2 regions of the Mycobacterium sp. SMC-11 genome follow, and region 2 is predicted to be linked to the other one. Evidence: riboswitches for the same ligand, from Rfam matches in the RefSeq annotation. Region 2 holds a riboswitch; the other holds the start of a gene.
What was found. A riboswitch is a leader RNA that binds a small molecule or an ion and turns the genes downstream of it on or off. The one in region 2 is predicted to bind cobalamin.

Region 1: linked by a shared signal. The riboswitch ahead of metE (5-methyltetrahydropteroyltriglutamate--homocysteine S-methyltransferase) and the one ahead of cobN (cobaltochelatase subunit CobN) in region 2 are both predicted to bind cobalamin.

The regions. Positions count from the first base shown of each region.
Region 1 covers NZ_CP176430.1:1,197,495-1,205,261, reverse strand. Annotated here, with positions in the region: gene ACKY0X_RS05780 (CPBP family intramembrane glutamic endopeptidase) at 1-516, opposite strand, end outside; gene ACKY0X_RS05775 (gamma carbonic anhydrase family protein) at 596-1,114, opposite strand; gene ACKY0X_RS05770 (crotonase/enoyl-CoA hydratase family protein) at 1,120-1,917, opposite strand; gene ACKY0X_RS05765 (thiolase family protein) at 1,914-3,059, opposite strand; gene ACKY0X_RS05760 (SDR family oxidoreductase) at 3,165-3,824, shown strand; cobalamin riboswitch at 3,871-4,083, shown strand; gene metE (5-methyltetrahydropteroyltriglutamate--homocysteine S-methyltransferase) at 4,204-6,498, shown strand; gene ACKY0X_RS05750 (mycobacterial-type methylenetetrahydrofolate reductase) at 6,573-7,463, shown strand; gene ACKY0X_RS05745 (HAD-IC family P-type ATPase) at 7,749-7,767, shown strand, end outside.
Region 2 covers NZ_CP176430.1:3,594,722-3,602,488, reverse strand. Annotated here, with positions in the region: gene ACKY0X_RS17170 (ATP-binding cassette domain-containing protein) at 1-367, opposite strand, end outside; gene ACKY0X_RS17165 (FecCD family ABC transporter permease) at 364-1,404, opposite strand; gene ACKY0X_RS17160 (ABC transporter substrate-binding protein) at 1,401-2,597, opposite strand; cobalamin riboswitch at 2,654-2,805, opposite strand; cobalamin riboswitch at 2,815-2,940, shown strand; gene cobN (cobaltochelatase subunit CobN) at 2,969-6,562, shown strand; gene cobF (precorrin-6A synthase (deacetylating)) at 6,559-7,296, shown strand; gene ACKY0X_RS17145 (cobyric acid synthase) at 7,296-7,767, shown strand, end outside.

The sequences.
Region 1 (7,767 bases), 2.4 Mb from region 2:
GCGGCGACCGAACGCACTGAACAGTGCGCCGCGGAAGAACAACTCCTCGGCGATCGCGTTGACCAGAGCGATCAGCACCACCAGTCGCCAGGAGACTTCGGTGGTGTAGGCCAAGATGGCGACCACCTGGTCGGCCAACGGCGGAATGTCTTGCACGGCAAGCCCGCCCAGCAGGAACACCCCGCCGAGCACCAGGCCCACGCCGGTGCCGGTGAACACCGGCCGCTCGTTGCGTCCGCGGAACCGCAACACGCCCAGGTGCAGCGGTCCGGCCACCACCGCCCCCACCGTCCAGACCACAGCCAAGACCAGCGACAGCCAGTAGAACGCCGCATCGCCTGGAAGCTTGCTGTGCATGGCGGCCAGTACCGCGGCGCCGATCACCACGACCACTCCGACGACGGCACGCCGCCGCTGCACCACTGCCCGTGGCTCGTGATAGGGCAGGGCAACCCTGGTCATGATGTCGGTGATCTCACGCAGCAGGCCGGGGCGGGTTGGACTGATCTGGGTCATACAGGACGTCCCCTCAGCGGCGGGTTAAGCAACGTCCCTAAAACGTAGCGGCGAAACGGCGGCCGGTGGCCCAAATGCGTTAGTTCGCTCGATGGACTTCGATCAGTCGCCGGTACGCCGCGGCGTTGTACCGATTGTTGCGGACCTCGGCCTCGCTCAGGTCTCGTCGCACCCGGCCCGGTACCCCCGACACCAGTGACCGGGGCGGCACCACCATCCCCTGCGGGATGACGGCGCCCGCCGCGACCAGCGAGCCCTCCCCCACGACGGCACCATTGAGGACGATCGCTCCCATGCCGATCAGGCAGTCGTCCTCAATGGTGCATCCGTGTAGCACCGCGTTGTGCCCGACGCTGACGTGCGCCCCCACTCGACAGGGAAACTCCTTGTCGACGTGGACGGTCACGCCGTCCTGGATGTTGGTGTCGATGCCGATCTCGATCGGCTCGACTTCGGCGCGCAGTGTCGCCGAGTACCAGACGCTGGCCCGAGCGGCCAGGCTGACCTGGCCGATCAGGCTAGCGTTGGGCGCCACCCAGGACTCCGGGTGTAGCTGCGGGGCACGCCCGCGGATGGAGATGAGAAGCGGCTCGGGCACGCCGCTCAACGCGCCTTCCACACTGGCGCGCGCTTCTCGGCGAACGCCCGGGGTCCCTCCTTGGCGTCCTCGGACCGCAGCACAGCGGAGAATTCCCGGCCGGTGCGCGCCCAACCGTCCACTTCGCCGGGGATGGCGCCGTCATCGACGCCGTAGGCGATCCGCTTGCTGGCCCGCACCGACAACGGCGCGTTGCCGGTGATCCGTTCGGCCAGCTCGAGGGCTGCCTCCAGCGCTCCGCCATCCTCGACCACCCGGTTGACCAGACCCCAGCGGGCCGCGTCGGCCGCCGAGATGGGCTCGCCGGTGTAGAGCAGTTCCAGGGCGATCTTGCGGGGCAACTGGTCGACGATGCGGAACACCCCGCCGGCACCGGCGATCAGGCCGCGCTTGACCTCGGGCAACCCGAATTGGGCGCGCTGTTCGGCGATCACCAGGTCGCTGGCCAGTGCGATCTCGGTGCCGCCGCCCAGCGCGGTGCCGTTGACCGCCGCGATGACGGGCTTGTCGATGAAGTGCTGCACGAAGCCGGCGAAACCCCACTCCGGGTGCTCCGGGTGGTAGATGTTCTCCCGGTTGGCGATCGCCTTGAGGTCGGCCCCGGCACTGAACGACTTGTCGCCGGCGCCGGTGAGCACTACCGCGCGCACCTCGTCGTCGTCTTGAGCCTGCGCCAAGGCGTCGCCGATGCCGGCACTGACGGCGCCGTTGATCGCGTTACGGGCTTCGGGCCGGTTGATCGTGATCAATAGGACGTTGCCCAGCTGTCCAAGCCGTTCTACCAGAACGGCCCCGTCACTCACAGCAGCTCCAGGATGGTGGCGTTGGCCTGGCCGCCGCCTTCGCACATGGTCTGCAGACCGTAGCGAATTCCGTTGGCGCGCATGTGGTAGAGCATGGTGGTCATGATCCGGGCACCGGAGCCGCCGAGGGGGTGACCCAGCGCGATCGCCCCGCCGTTGGGGTTGAGCTTCTTCGGGTCGGCACCGAGTTCGGCCAGCCAGGCCATCGGCACCGGGGCGAATGCCTCGTTGACCTCGAACACCCCAATGTCGTCGATGCTCAGGCCGGAGCGCTGCAGCGCCTTCTGGGTCGCCGGGATCGGCGCGGACAGCATCATCACCGGGTCGGCGCCGGCCAGCGTCGCGGTGTGCACCCGGGCCAGCGGGGTCAGGCCCAGTTCGCGTGCCTTGGCCGCCGACATGAACAGCAGCGCCGCCGAGCCGTCGGAGATCTGGCTGGAGTTACCGGCGTGGATCACGCCGTCCTCCTTGAAAGCGGGCTTGAGCTGGGCCATCTTCTCCAGGGTAGTACCGCGGCGGATGCCCTCGTCCTCGCTGATGACGTTGCCCTCGGGATCCGTGATCGAGACGATCTCGTCCTTGAAGGCGCCGGCGTCCTGTGCGGCACCGGCCTTTTCGTGCGATGCCAGCGCGAACTCGTCGAGCGCGGTGCGGCTCAGGCCCCACTTGGTGGCCATCATCTCCGCTCCGATGCCCTGGTTGGGGGTCTGGGTGTAGCGCGCCTTGAAGGAATCCCCGTACGGGCGGCCGCCGTTGGCCAGCGAGGAACCCATCGGGGTCCGCGACATCGACTCGACACCACCGGCGACCACGACGTCGTAGTGTCCGGCGACCACACCGGCGGCGGCGAAGTGCACCGACTGCTGGCTGGAACCACACTGGCGGTCCACGGTCACCGCGGGCACCGTCTCCGGCCAGCCCGCGCTCAGCACCGCCGTGCGGCCGATGTCCAGGGCCTGCTCACCGGCCTGCATGACACAGCCCCAGATCACGTCGTCGACCAGGGCCGGGTCCACGCCGGCCCGGTTGACCAGCCCGTTGAGCACCTGGGCGGACAGTTCGGCCGGGTGTACCCCGGACAGTCCGCCGTTGCGCTTGCCGATCGGCGCGCGCACCGCTTCGACGATGACGGCTTCAGCCATGGGTGCTCCTTAGTTGGTTCGGGGTCTTGTTACTTCGATTGTCGACGGGCGCGCTCGGGCGGCGTCAGCGGGGGTCATTCCGCGCTCCCGCGTAACGTCGAATCCATGGCACGCATCGTGATCGTCGGCGGCCACGGCAAGATCGCCCTGCTGCTGGCCCCCACCCTCGTTAGTCGCGGCGACCAAGTCAGCTCGGTGTTCCGCAACCCCGACCACGCCGAGGAGGTCGCGGTCACCGGCGCGGTCCCGGTGGTGGCCGATATCGAACAGCTCGGCACCGACGGCCTGGCCCGGCTCTTTGCCGATCATGACGCGGTGGTGTTCTCCGCCGGCGCCGGTGGCGGAAACCCGGCACGCACCTACGCCGTCGACCGCGACGCCGCCATTCGCAGCATCGACGCCGCCGCGAAAGCCGGTGCGCGGCGATTCGTGATGGTGTCCTATTTCGGCGCGGGACCCGATCACGGCATTCCCGAAGACGATCCGTTCTATCCGTACGCGCAGGCCAAGGCCGCCGCCGACGCCCATCTACGCGCCAGCGACCTGGACTGGACGGTGCTGGGGCCCAGCCGGCTAACCCTGGATCCAGCCAGCGGAGAAATCGCCGTCGGTCCCGACACGGCCAAAGGGCAGGTCTCCCGCGGCAACGTCGCGTTGGTGATCGCTGCCTCCCTGGCCGACAAGTCGACCATCGGCCGCACCATCGAGTTCAACGACGGCCCGACCCCGATCCCGGAGGCACTCGCGGCCGGTCGAGCCGAGTAACCTCGATCACGCAACTGGTTTGCCGTTGTCGCCGCCAGGCGGCTTCGGCATCGAGCGCACCGCGGTTTACGTAGTTTTCCGCGGAGCGCGAGAGGGAACCCGGTGAGAATCCGGGACTGTCCCGCAGCGGTATGCAGGAACGACCGCCGTCATAAGCACTGGTCATGGGTTCGCCCGCCGACTGGGAAGCGACGGCCACTAGGAGCACCTCGGTGCGCGCCTGCGAGTCCGAATACCTGCCCGTTGTGCTGGGCGCGCCGCGCCCGGCGGATCAACGCCTCGCGGAATGGGCGTCTGGTTTTGAGGGTTATAGTGCTTTATATATAGGCACGGGACCGGATCAGCTGGGCGGCTGCTGGCGTTGACCCACCCTCGTCAATTGAAGGATCAAATCGTGACCGTTCAAGCCTTTACCGCCACCGTTCTCGGCTCACCACGAATCGGACCGCGCCGCGAACTCAAGCGCGCCACCGAAAGCTACTGGGCCGGCCGGATCGACCAGGACGAGCTCAAGAAGGTGGCCGCCGGCCTGCGCCGTGACACCTGGGCACAGTTGGCCGCCGCGGGGCTCGACTCGATACCGGTGAACACGTTCTCCTACTACGACCAGATGCTCGACACCGCGGTGCTGCTGGGCGCACTCCCGGCCCGGGTGGCCGGCGTCGCCGACGAGTTGGACCGCTACTTCGCCGCGGCCCGCGGCAACGCCGACATCGCTCCGCTGGAGATGACGAAGTGGTTCGACACCAACTACCACTACATCGTTCCCGAGATCGGGGCGGACACGACGTTCTCGCTCAACCCCGCCAAGGTGCTCTCCGAGCTCGCCGAGGCCAAGGAGCAGGGCTTCGGCGGAAACGCAGCCCGGCCGGTGATCATCGGTCCGGTCACGTTCCTGTTGCTCAGCAAGGCCGTCGACGGTGCGCCGGCGCCGATCTCGCGCCTCGACGAGCTGACCGACGTCTACGCCGAGCTGCTGGGCAAGCTGGCCGACGCCGGCGCCGAATGGGTGCAGATCGATGAGCCGGTGCTGGTGACCGACATCTCCGCGGACGCCCCCGCCCTGGCCGAGCAGGTGTACAAGCGCCTCGGCGGGCTGAGCAAGCGGCCGGCGATCTTCGTGGCCACCTACTTCGGTGACCCCGGGGCCGGGCTGGCGGCGCTGGCCCGCACCCCGGTCGAGGCGATCGGCGTCGACCTGGTTTACGGACCCAACACCGCAATCGCGTCCGTGCCGGAGCTGGCTTCCAAGGTTCTGGTCGCCGGCGTGGTCGACGGCCGCAACATCTGGCGCACCGACCTGCAGGCCGCCCTGGCCAAGCTGGCGTCGCTGTTGGGTTCAGCGGAGGCCGTTGCCGTATCGACGTCGTGCTCGACGCTGCACGTGCCCTACTCGCTGGAGCCCGAGACGGGTCTGGACGACGCGCTGCGCAGCTGGCTGGCGTTCGGCGCCGAAAAGGTGGCCGAGGTGGCCACCTTGGCCCGCGCGCTGCGCGAGGGACGCGAAGCCGTGGCTGCGGAGATCGAGGCGTCCAACGCCGCAGCCGCGTCCCGCACCTCCGACCCCCGCCTGAACAATGCGGCGTTGCGCGCGCAGATCGCCGAGATCCGGGCGGCCGGCAGCCAGCGCGGTTCGGCCGAGGCACGCCGCAGCGCCCAGGACGAGCGGCTGCACCTGCCGCCGCTGCCGACCACCACCATCGGGTCGTTCCCGCAGACCGTGGAGATCCGCAAGGCCCGCGCCGCGCTGGCGGCCGGGGAGATCGACGAGGCGCAGTACACCGACCGGATGAAGGCGGAGGTCGCTGCCGTCATCAAGTTGCAGGAGAACCTCGGGCTCGACGTGCTGGTGCACGGCGAGCCGGAACGCAACGACATGGTGCAGTACTTCGCCGAGCAGCTGGAGGGCTTCTTCGCCACCAGCAACGGCTGGGTGCAGTCCTACGGCAGTCGCTGCGTGCGCCCGCCGGTGCTGTTCGGCGACGTGACGCGCCCCAAGCCGATGACGGTCGACTGGGCCACCTACGCCCAGTCGCTGACCGACAAGCCGGTCAAGGGCATGCTCACCGGTCCGGTGACCATCCTGGCCTGGTCGTTCGTCCGCGACGACCAACCGCTGGCCGACACCGCCTACCAAGTGGCGCTGGCGATCCGCGAGGAGACGGTGGATCTGGAGGCCGCCGGCATCGCGGTGATCCAGGTCGACGAACCCGCCCTGCGCGAGCTGTTGCCGGTGCGCGACGCCGACAAGGCGGCCTACCTGGACTGGGCGGTGGGTTCGTTCCGGATGGCCACCTCGGGCGTCTCCGACGCGACGCAGATCCACACCCACCTGTGCTATTCGGAGTTCGGCGAGGTGATCGGTGCGATCGCCGACCTGGACGCCGACGTCACCTCGATCGAGGCGGCGCGCTCGCACATGGAAGTGCTCGATGACCTCAATGCGATCGGCTTCTCCAACGGGGTGGGCCCGGGTGTCTACGACATCCACTCGCCGCGCGTGCCGAGCGCCGACGAGATGGCCGCGTCGCTACGCGAGGCGCTGGATGCCGTTCCGGCCCAACGCCTCTGGGTGAACCCGGACTGCGGCCTAAAGACCCGCAAGCCCGACGAGGTGACGGCATCGCTGGCCCATATGGTTGCCGCGGCTAAGGAAGCCCGCACCGGCCTGTGACCGCCTGACATGTTGCGCCCCAGAGACGTCTCTGGGGCGCAACATGTCCGTTCAAATTTGATCGGAGTCCCCTGGTGCCGCTGAACACCATTGCCCTGGAACTAGTGCCGCCCAACACCGATCGCGGGGTCGAGCACGCCCGCGAAGAGGCATACAAGGTCCTGCAGCTATCCGCTCAAGCGGGTATCGCGGGCCGGATCGGTCACGTCATGATCCCCGGATTGATCCCCGAGGATGACGATCGGCCGATCGAGATGAAACCCAAACTCGACGTCCCCGACTTCTGGTCGATAATCCGCCCCGAACTGCCCGGCGTACACGGATTATGTACGCAGGTAACCGCATTCCTCGACGAGTCGGCGCTGCGGACGCGACTTGCGGGCCTGCGCCAGGTCGGGTTCGACGGAATCATCTTCGTCGGTGTCCCCCGCACGCTGAACGACGGCGAGGGCGGCGGCGTCGCACCCACCGACGCGCTCTCGAAATTCGACGATCTCGTCGACAACCGGGGTGTCATCCTCATCCCGACACGGGACGGCGAGCGGGAACGCTTCGACTTCAAATGTGACCGCGGCGCCACCTTCGGGATGACGCAGCTGCTCTACTCCGACGCGATAGTCGGATTCCTTCGCGACTTCAAGAACGTCAGCGATCACCGGCCCGAGGTCCTGTTGTCGTTCGGCTTCGTGCCCAGGATGGAGAGCAAGGTCGGACTGGTCGATTGGCTGATTCAGGACCCTGGCAACGAGACCGTCGCCGCCGAGCAGGCCTTCGTCCGGACTCTGGCCGTAAGCGAACCCGACGCCAAGCGCCGGCAGATGCTCGATCTGTATAAGCGGGTCATCGACGGCGTGGCCGAGTTGGGCTATCCGTTGAGCCTGCACTTCGAGGCTCCCTACGGCATTTCGAAACCGGCTTTCGAGACGTTCGCCGAGATGCTGGCCTACTGGGCGCCGCGCGCTTGAACGAAACCGTCTGCAACGCAGAGCATTCACCGGCATTTCAAGTAGGGTCTCGCCGGCGTTCAGCTGGACGCCGCCTACCTGCCCTACCTTCGATCGCGAAGGGGAGTAGTTCCTACCCACCACACCGGTGGTGGATGTGAATGGTCGTCAATACGGCGGTTCAACCCGCCCGGTCATTCAGCGGACCCAGGACTTTCGCGAGCGAGACCTTCGGACGATTGACCATGTCGACCGAAGGCTCCAGAGGCTTTCTTTGCAGATTCGGTCGCCGAGCGAAGGAGACCGATGCCCCCCTCGATACCTG
Region 2 (7,767 bases):
CCGACAACAAGCCCGGATCGACGCGTTCGGTCAGCACCACCGCGACCCGGCGGGCCAGCTCGTCGCGGGGGAGCGCGGTCAGGTCAGCGCCGTCCAACAGGACGCGTCCGCCGAGCGCGGGCTGCAACCCCGCCAGGGTGCGAATCAGGGTGGACTTGCCGGCGCCGTTGGGCCCGATCAGCACGGTCAGCTCGCCGCGGCGAGCCTGGGCGGCCAGTCCGGTCGCCACTGTCGTCGACCTGCGCCGGCTGCGGTAGCCGATCGCCAGGCCGGCAAGCTCGACGGCTGGTGTGGCCGAGGCCGTGTTCGTGGGGTGGTCCCAGCTTTGCCTCTCCTCCGTCGAGCCTCGCTGAACCGCCGGGTTCATGACGGCAACCCCGATCCGCGCCGGGCCCGTAGCAGCACGACGATCACCACCGGCGCCCCGACCAGCGCGGTGACCGCGTTGATCGGGATGACCAGATCGCTGCCGGGCACCTGGCTGACGATGCCGCAGCCCAGCGCGGCGACGGCGCCCAGCAAGACCACCGCCGGGACCACCACCCGGTGGTCGGAGGTGCCCACCACGATGCGGGCCACGTGCGGCACCACCAGCCCGAGGAACGCGATCGGGCCGCAGAACGCGGTCGTCACACCCGCCAGCAGCGACGCGGAGACGACCGTGACGATCCGGGCCCGGTGTACGTTGATGCCCATCGTTGCCGCGTAACTCTCGCCGAGCAGCAGGGCATTGAGCGGCCGGATCGTCATCGCCGCGGTCAACAGCCCGACGGCCACCAGCGGCAGCAGCAACTCCAAATCGGCCCAACCGGTTCCGGCGAAGCTGCCCAGGCCCCACAACAGGTACTGCTGCACCCGCTGCGGATCGGAGTACACCAGCGCCAAGCTCACCAGCGCGGTGCTGGCCGCGCCGATCATCACACCGATCAGCAGCAGCGTCGCCGCCGAGCGGGTCCACCGCGACAGCACCAGAACCAGCGTCAGCATGGCCGCCGCACCCAGGGCCGCTGCGATCACCTCCGCGGCGCGGCTGGCACCGGCCACCGCGGTGGTGAAACCGCCGCCGGCCGCCCCGCCGAGCAGCACCACCACCGCGACGCCCAGGCTCGCCCCGGAGCTCACGCCCAGAATGTAGGGATCGGCGAGGGTGTTGCGGAACAGGGTTTGCAGCTGCAGGCCGGCGACGCCCAGGGCGGACCCGGCGGCCAGCGCGGTCAGCACCCGCGGCAACCGCATGTTCCACACGATCACCTGCCAGCGTGGGTCGGAGGGTTCGGCGCCGAACAGCACCTGCACGGTATCGAGCACCGGCACCCGCACCGGCCCGAGCACCAACCCCAGCACGGCCAGCAGAACCACCGCGGCGCTCAGCGCGGCCAGCACCAGGGCGATACGCGGCTTCATCGCGGCACCCGCCGGTAGAACTCGAACGGGTGGTCGGCGGCGAGCTCGGGATGCAGGATCGCAACGAGGTCGCCGAGCAGCAGATCCGGTCGTGCCGTGCCGCGTTCCCAATAAAGGTTGCCGCCAGCGGGTGTCATTGCCTTGGTCGCCGACCACACATGGCCGGTCCGCAGCGCGGTCAGCTCGCCGTAGCGGCTGTCACGGGCCACCGCGTCGCCCAGGGTTTGCCAGTCGTCGGTGACCAGCCAGACCGGTGCGGTGCCGGCACGGGTGTACACCGACTCGAAATTCAGGTGCCGGGTCTCGGCGCCGGTCTCCGACAGCCAGGGGTAGGTGCCGCCGGCGTCGGCGACCAGACGCCCCGAGTAGCTCTCGCCGGTGGGCATCGACCAGCTGCCCGAGTACATGGTGCCGACCAAGACCTCGACGGGCTTGGCTGCGGCGGCTTGCGCCGCCAAGGCGCGGTAACGGTCCCGGATGGCCTGGTAGGCCTGCGCTGCTTGGTGTTCGGTCCCGGTCAGCGCGGCGAACACCTTGATCCATTCGGCCCGGCCCAGCGGGGTCGGCTCCAGCCATTCGGCGTCGGCCAGCACGGGGGTACCGGCTTCGCGCAGCTTGGGATAGCCGGGGTCGTCGATGCCCTCGGTAACCAGCAGGTCGGGGCCCGCGCCGATCACGCGCTCGATGTTGATCTGCCCGCCGGGGGCGTAGCCGACGATCTCACCGGCGTCGATGCGCGCACGGATCTGCGGGTCGGCGACGGCTGCCGGGCTGGCCACACCGGTGACCACGCCCGCCTGGCCCAGTTCGGAGATCATCGCCAGATGCGTCGTCGAGCCCGAGTAGAGGCTCCGCACCGGGACGGTGATCCGCTGGGCATTGGCCAGCTCCCCGGTCAACGCCGGCGCGGGCGCACCGCAGCGCACCAACACCCACGACACCGGCTTGCCGCCGAGGTAGGGCCGCTTGACCGTCAGAACCTGGTAACTGCCGTGGTAGGTGATGGCGAAGTTGGTGGCCTCGGTCAGCGTCGACTTGTCTGGGAAATAGTCGGTGGCCGGATCGAAGTCGGTGATGCAGCCGGCACGCGCTTGCGGTGTGCGGGTGGTGGGTTCGCCCAAGCAGCCGGCCAACGACAGCGCGGTGGCCAGCGCTACCAGGAGCGCAGCAACTACCCGCAACGCACGGGACATCAGCGTGAATCAGCTTCCTCGGGGTACACCGCCCCGGTACGCAGGACGCGTTGACGTGAGTCTCCTGGCTCTCGGATCACTGCTCGCCTCGCCTTCCAACCCCACAAGTGGCGGGCCGTGGCTGATGAGGGTCGCTCCCCGATGACAGTGGCGGGACCGCGCCGGATTCGCACCGGCTTCCTCATTCGTCATCGCCTTACCGGCGACATTGTTACACGCCGCGCTGCGTTAGGCTGGCCGCCGTCTCGTGGCGTCAGGAACCCGGTGCAAATCCGGGGCGGTTCCGCCACTGTGAGGGGTCGCGTGCCCCCAGCCAGATACGGCCACGAGACATCCGACGACGAGGGGCGAGAACCCCGAGGAGGCCCCTGATGGCGCAGGCACGCCGTATCGCGTTGCTGTCCACTTCCGACACCGACCTGCTGTCCGCGCGGGCCAGCGGCGCGGCCTACCGGCTCGGGAACCCCGCACGCCACGACATCGAACCGCTGGTCAACGGCGCCGACGTCGTAGTGCTGCGCATCCTGGGGTCGTCGGCCGAGATCGCCGAGGAACTGAAGCTGCTGCGCGCGACCGGACTGCCGTTGGTGGTGCTCGGCGGGGAACGCTCGCCCAACGCCGAGCTGATGGAGTGCTCCACGGTCCCGATCGGCCTGGCCGCCCAGGCGCACGCCTACCTCGCCGAGGGCGGGCCCGCCAACCTCGCGCAGCTGCACGCGTTTCTGTGCGACACAGTGCTGCTCACCGGGGAGGGCTTCGAGGAACCGGCGGTGATCCCGGAGTGGGGTTACGGCCAGCGGGAGAGGCGGAGCGAGTCCGCTGAGTCTCCCGACGCGGTGCGGATCGGGGTGCTGTACTACCGGGCCCACGAGGTCAGCGGCAATGCCGGTTTCGCACACGCCCTGGCCGACGCGATCGATGCGACCGGCAGGGCCGTCGGGGTGCCGATCTTCGCCGCGTCACTGCGCAACGCCCCCGAGGAGCTCTTCGCGGCGCTGGGGCAGCTCGACGCGGTGGTGGTCTGCATGCTGGCGGCCGGTGGGGCGATGAACGCCACCGCCGGGGTCAGTGCCGGCGACGACGACGGCGCGTGGGACATCGAACAGATCGCGGCGCTGGACATCCCGGTGTTCCAGGGACTGTGCCTGGCGTCCACGCGGGCGGACTGGGAGGCCAACGACGACGGCGTGACCCCGCTGGATTCGGCCACCCAGATCGCCATCCCGGAATTCGACGGCCGGATCATCACCGTCCCGTTCTCCTTCAAGGAGATCGACGACGACGGGCTGCCGCACTACGCCGCCGATCCCGAGCGGTGCTCCCGGGTGGCCGGGGTCGCGGTGAATCACGCGGTGCTGCGCCGTATCCCGAACGCACAGAAGAAGCTGGCGTTGGTGTTGTCGGCCTATCCCACCAAGCATTCCCGGGTGGGCAACGCCGTCGGTCTGGACACCCCGGTGTCGGCGGTGCGGCTGCTGCGGCGGCTGGCGGCGGAGGGCTACGACGTCGGGGACGGTTTCGGCGTGCTCGACGTCGCTGACGAGACGCAGGCCGGGGATCGCCTGATCCACACCCTGATCGAGGCCGGCGGTCAGGACGAGGACTGGCTGTCTGCGGCGCAGCTGGCCGGCGCACAGGTGCGGGTCACCGCGCAGCAGTATGCGCAGTGGACCGCCGAGTTGCCCGACGGCCTGCGCGATGCCATGACGACGGCGTGGGGTCCGGCGCCGGGCCAGCTGTTCGTCAACGATGCCGGCGAGATCGTGTTGGCAGCACTGCAATCCGGCAATGTCGTGCTGATGATCCAGCCGCCCCGTGGGTTCGGGGAGAACCCGGTGGCGATCTACCACGACCCGGAGTTGCCGCCCAGCCACCACTACCTGGCCGCATACCGTTGGCTGGCACACGGTTTCGGCGCACACGCGGTGATACACCTGGGCAAGCACGGATCGATGGAGTGGCTGCCCGGTAAGACCGCGGCGTTGTCTTCCGCGTGCGCCACCGACGCGATGATCGCCGACCTGCCGTTGATCTACCCGTTCCTGGTCAACGACCCCGGCGAGGGCGCGCAGGCCAAACGCCGGGCGCACGCCACGATCGTCGACCACCTGATCCCACCGATGGCACGTGCGGAGTCCTACGGCGACATCGCGCGCCTCGAGCAGCTGCTCGACGAGTACGGCAACATCGCGTCCATGGACCCGGCCAAGCTGCCGGCGATCCGCGGTGAGATCTGGAACCTGATGCGGGCCGCGGAGATGCACCGCGACCTGGGGCTCGATGAGCGGCCCGAGGATGAGGAGTTCGACGACTTCCTGCTGCATGTCGACGGCTGGCTCTGTGAGATCAAGGACGCCCAGATCCGGGACGGCCTGCACGTGCTCGGCGGTGCTCCGACTGGACCGGAGCGGGTGAACCTGGTGCTGGCGATCCTGCGTGCTCCGCAGGTGTGGGGCGGGGTAGACCATGCGGTGCCCGGCCTGCGGGCCGCGCTGGGCCTCAAGGAAGACGCCGTTGCGACGGTCGTCGACGAGATCGAGGGCCGCGCCCGCGCGTTGGTCGAAGCCATGGAGGCCGGCGATTGGGAGACCGGCCTGGCCGACACGCTGCATCCCGAACCTGAGGTATGTCGGGTGCTGAGATTCGCTGCCACCGAGGTGGTTCCGCGGCTGGCCGGCACATCGGCCGAGCTGGACTCGGTGCTGCACGCGCTGTCCGGCGGGTTCGTACGACCGGGGCCGTCCGGGTCGCCGTTGCGTGGTCTGGTCAACGTGTTGCCCACCGGGCGCAACTTCTACACCGTCGACCCCCGCGCGGTGCCGTCCCGGCTGGCGTGGCAGACCGGGCAGGCGATGGCCGACTCGTTGGTGCGGCGCTACCTCGATGACACCGGTGACTATCCGGAGTCGGTCGGGCTATCGGTGTGGGGCACTTCGGCGATGCGCACCTCCGGCGACGACATTGCCGAGGTGCTGGCCCTGCTCGGCGTGCGTCCCGAGTGGGATGAGGCGTCGCGGCGGGTGTCCGGGCTGGCGGTCATCTCACCCGAAGAGCTCGGCCGGCCCAGAATCGACGTGACGGTACGCATCTCGGGGTTCTTCCGGGATGCCTTCCCGCACGTGGTGTCGATGCTCGACGACGCGGTGCAGATGGTCGCCACCCTCGACGAGCCCGACGACGCGAACTTCGTGGCCGCGCACGCTCGCGCAGACCTCGCCGAACACGGCGATCTGCGTCGCGCCACCACCCGGATCTTCGGTTCGGCGCCCGGGTCGTACGGTGCGGGAATCTTGCAGGTCATCGAATCCGGGACGTGGCGTGACGACAAGGACCTGGCCGAGGTCTACACCACCTGGGGTGGGTTCGCCTACGGCCGGGGACTGAGTGGCGCGCCGGCTGCCGACGACATGCGCATCAACTACCGCCGGATCAAGGTGGCCGCCAAGAACATCGACACCCGCGAGCATGACATCGCCGATTCCGATGACTACTTCGTCTATCACGGCGGCATGATCGCGACCGTGCGCGCGCTGACCGGTGCGGACCCGAAAGCCTATGTGGGCGATTCGACCTCGCCGGATGCCATCCGCACCCGCACGCTGGCCGAAGAGACCGCCCGGGTGTTCCGCGCGCGGGTGGTCAACCCGCGCTGGATCTCCGCGATGCGTCGCCACGGCTACAAGGGCGCGTTCGAACTGGCCGCCACCGTCGACTACCTGTTCGGCTTCGACGCCACCGCCGGTGTGGTGCACGACTGGATGTACGAAAAGCTCGCGGCCGAATACGTCTTGGACCCGCAGACCCGGGATTTCCTCGACAAGTCCAACCCCTGGGCGCTCCAGGGCATTGTGGAACGGTTGACCGAAGCCGCCGACCGCGGCCTGTGGGAGCACCCCGACCCCGAGACCATGGCGGCGTTGCGGCAGGCTTACCTGGACGTAGAAGGCGACCTGGAGGATCGGTGAAAGTCTGGATTCTCGGAATCGGTATGGGACCTGCGCACGTCACCGCCGAGGTCGCCAGCGCACTGCAGTCGGCCGACTACATTGTGGCATCCGAGAAATCCTCCGACGACAGCCTTTTGGCGTTGCGGCGATCCATCGTCGACACCTACGCCGCCTCGACTCCTATCGTCGCGATCGCCGACCCGGCCCGCGACCGTTCCCCGGGGCTGACCGAACCCGGCTACACCCGCGCCGTGGCCGACTGGCATGCGGCACGGGCGCAGCGCTACGCCGACGTGCTGCGGGACCGCGGCGGCACGGCCGCCTTCCTGGTCTGGGGTGACCCGGCGCTGTACGACTCGACGATCCGCATCGTCGAGCAGGTGAAAGCCCTTGGCGTTGAGTTGGATTACGACGTGCTTCCCGGGATCAGCGCCCCGCAACTGCTGGCTGCCCGGCACCGGATCGTGCTGCACGAAGTGGGCCGTCCGGTGCACATCACCACCGGCCGGCGGCTCGCCGAGGCGGTTGCAGCTGGCCAGGACAACATCGTCGCGATGCTCAACCCGGACCGGCTCGATCTTTCTGCGGTGGCCGACTGGACGATCTGGTGGGGCACCAACCTCGGCGCCGGCGGGGAGCGGTTGGTCACCGGCCGGGTCCCTGAGGTCGTCGAGGAGATCGCGGCCGCCCGCGATGCGGCCCGGGCCGAGGCGGGCTGGGTGATGGATGTGTTCCTGGTGCGGCGGACCTGATGGCGGGCGTTCTGATCGCCGGAACCACCAGCGACGCCGGTAAGACCGTGGTGGCGACCGGGGTGTGCCGGGCGCTGGCTCGCCGCGGCGTGCGGGTGGCGCCCTACAAGGCGCAGAACATGTCGAACAACTCCATGGTGTGTGTCGGCGCCGAGGGTGTGGCGGCTGAAATCGGGCGGGCGCAATGGATTCAGGCCTGCGCAGCGCGGGTCGACCCGGAGCCGGCCATGAACCCGGTTCTGCTCAAACCCGGCAGCGACCAGCAAAGCCATGTGGTGCTCATGGGCAGGCCGTGGGGGACACTGTCGTCGTCGAACTGGAGGCACGGCCGTGAAGCGTTGGCGCAGGCCGCGCACCGTGCCTACGACGATCTCGCCGGACGCTATGACGTGATTGTCGCCGAGGGGGCCGGCAGCCCGACCGAGATCAACTTGCGCGCCGGCGATTACGTGAACATGGGCCTGGCGCGCC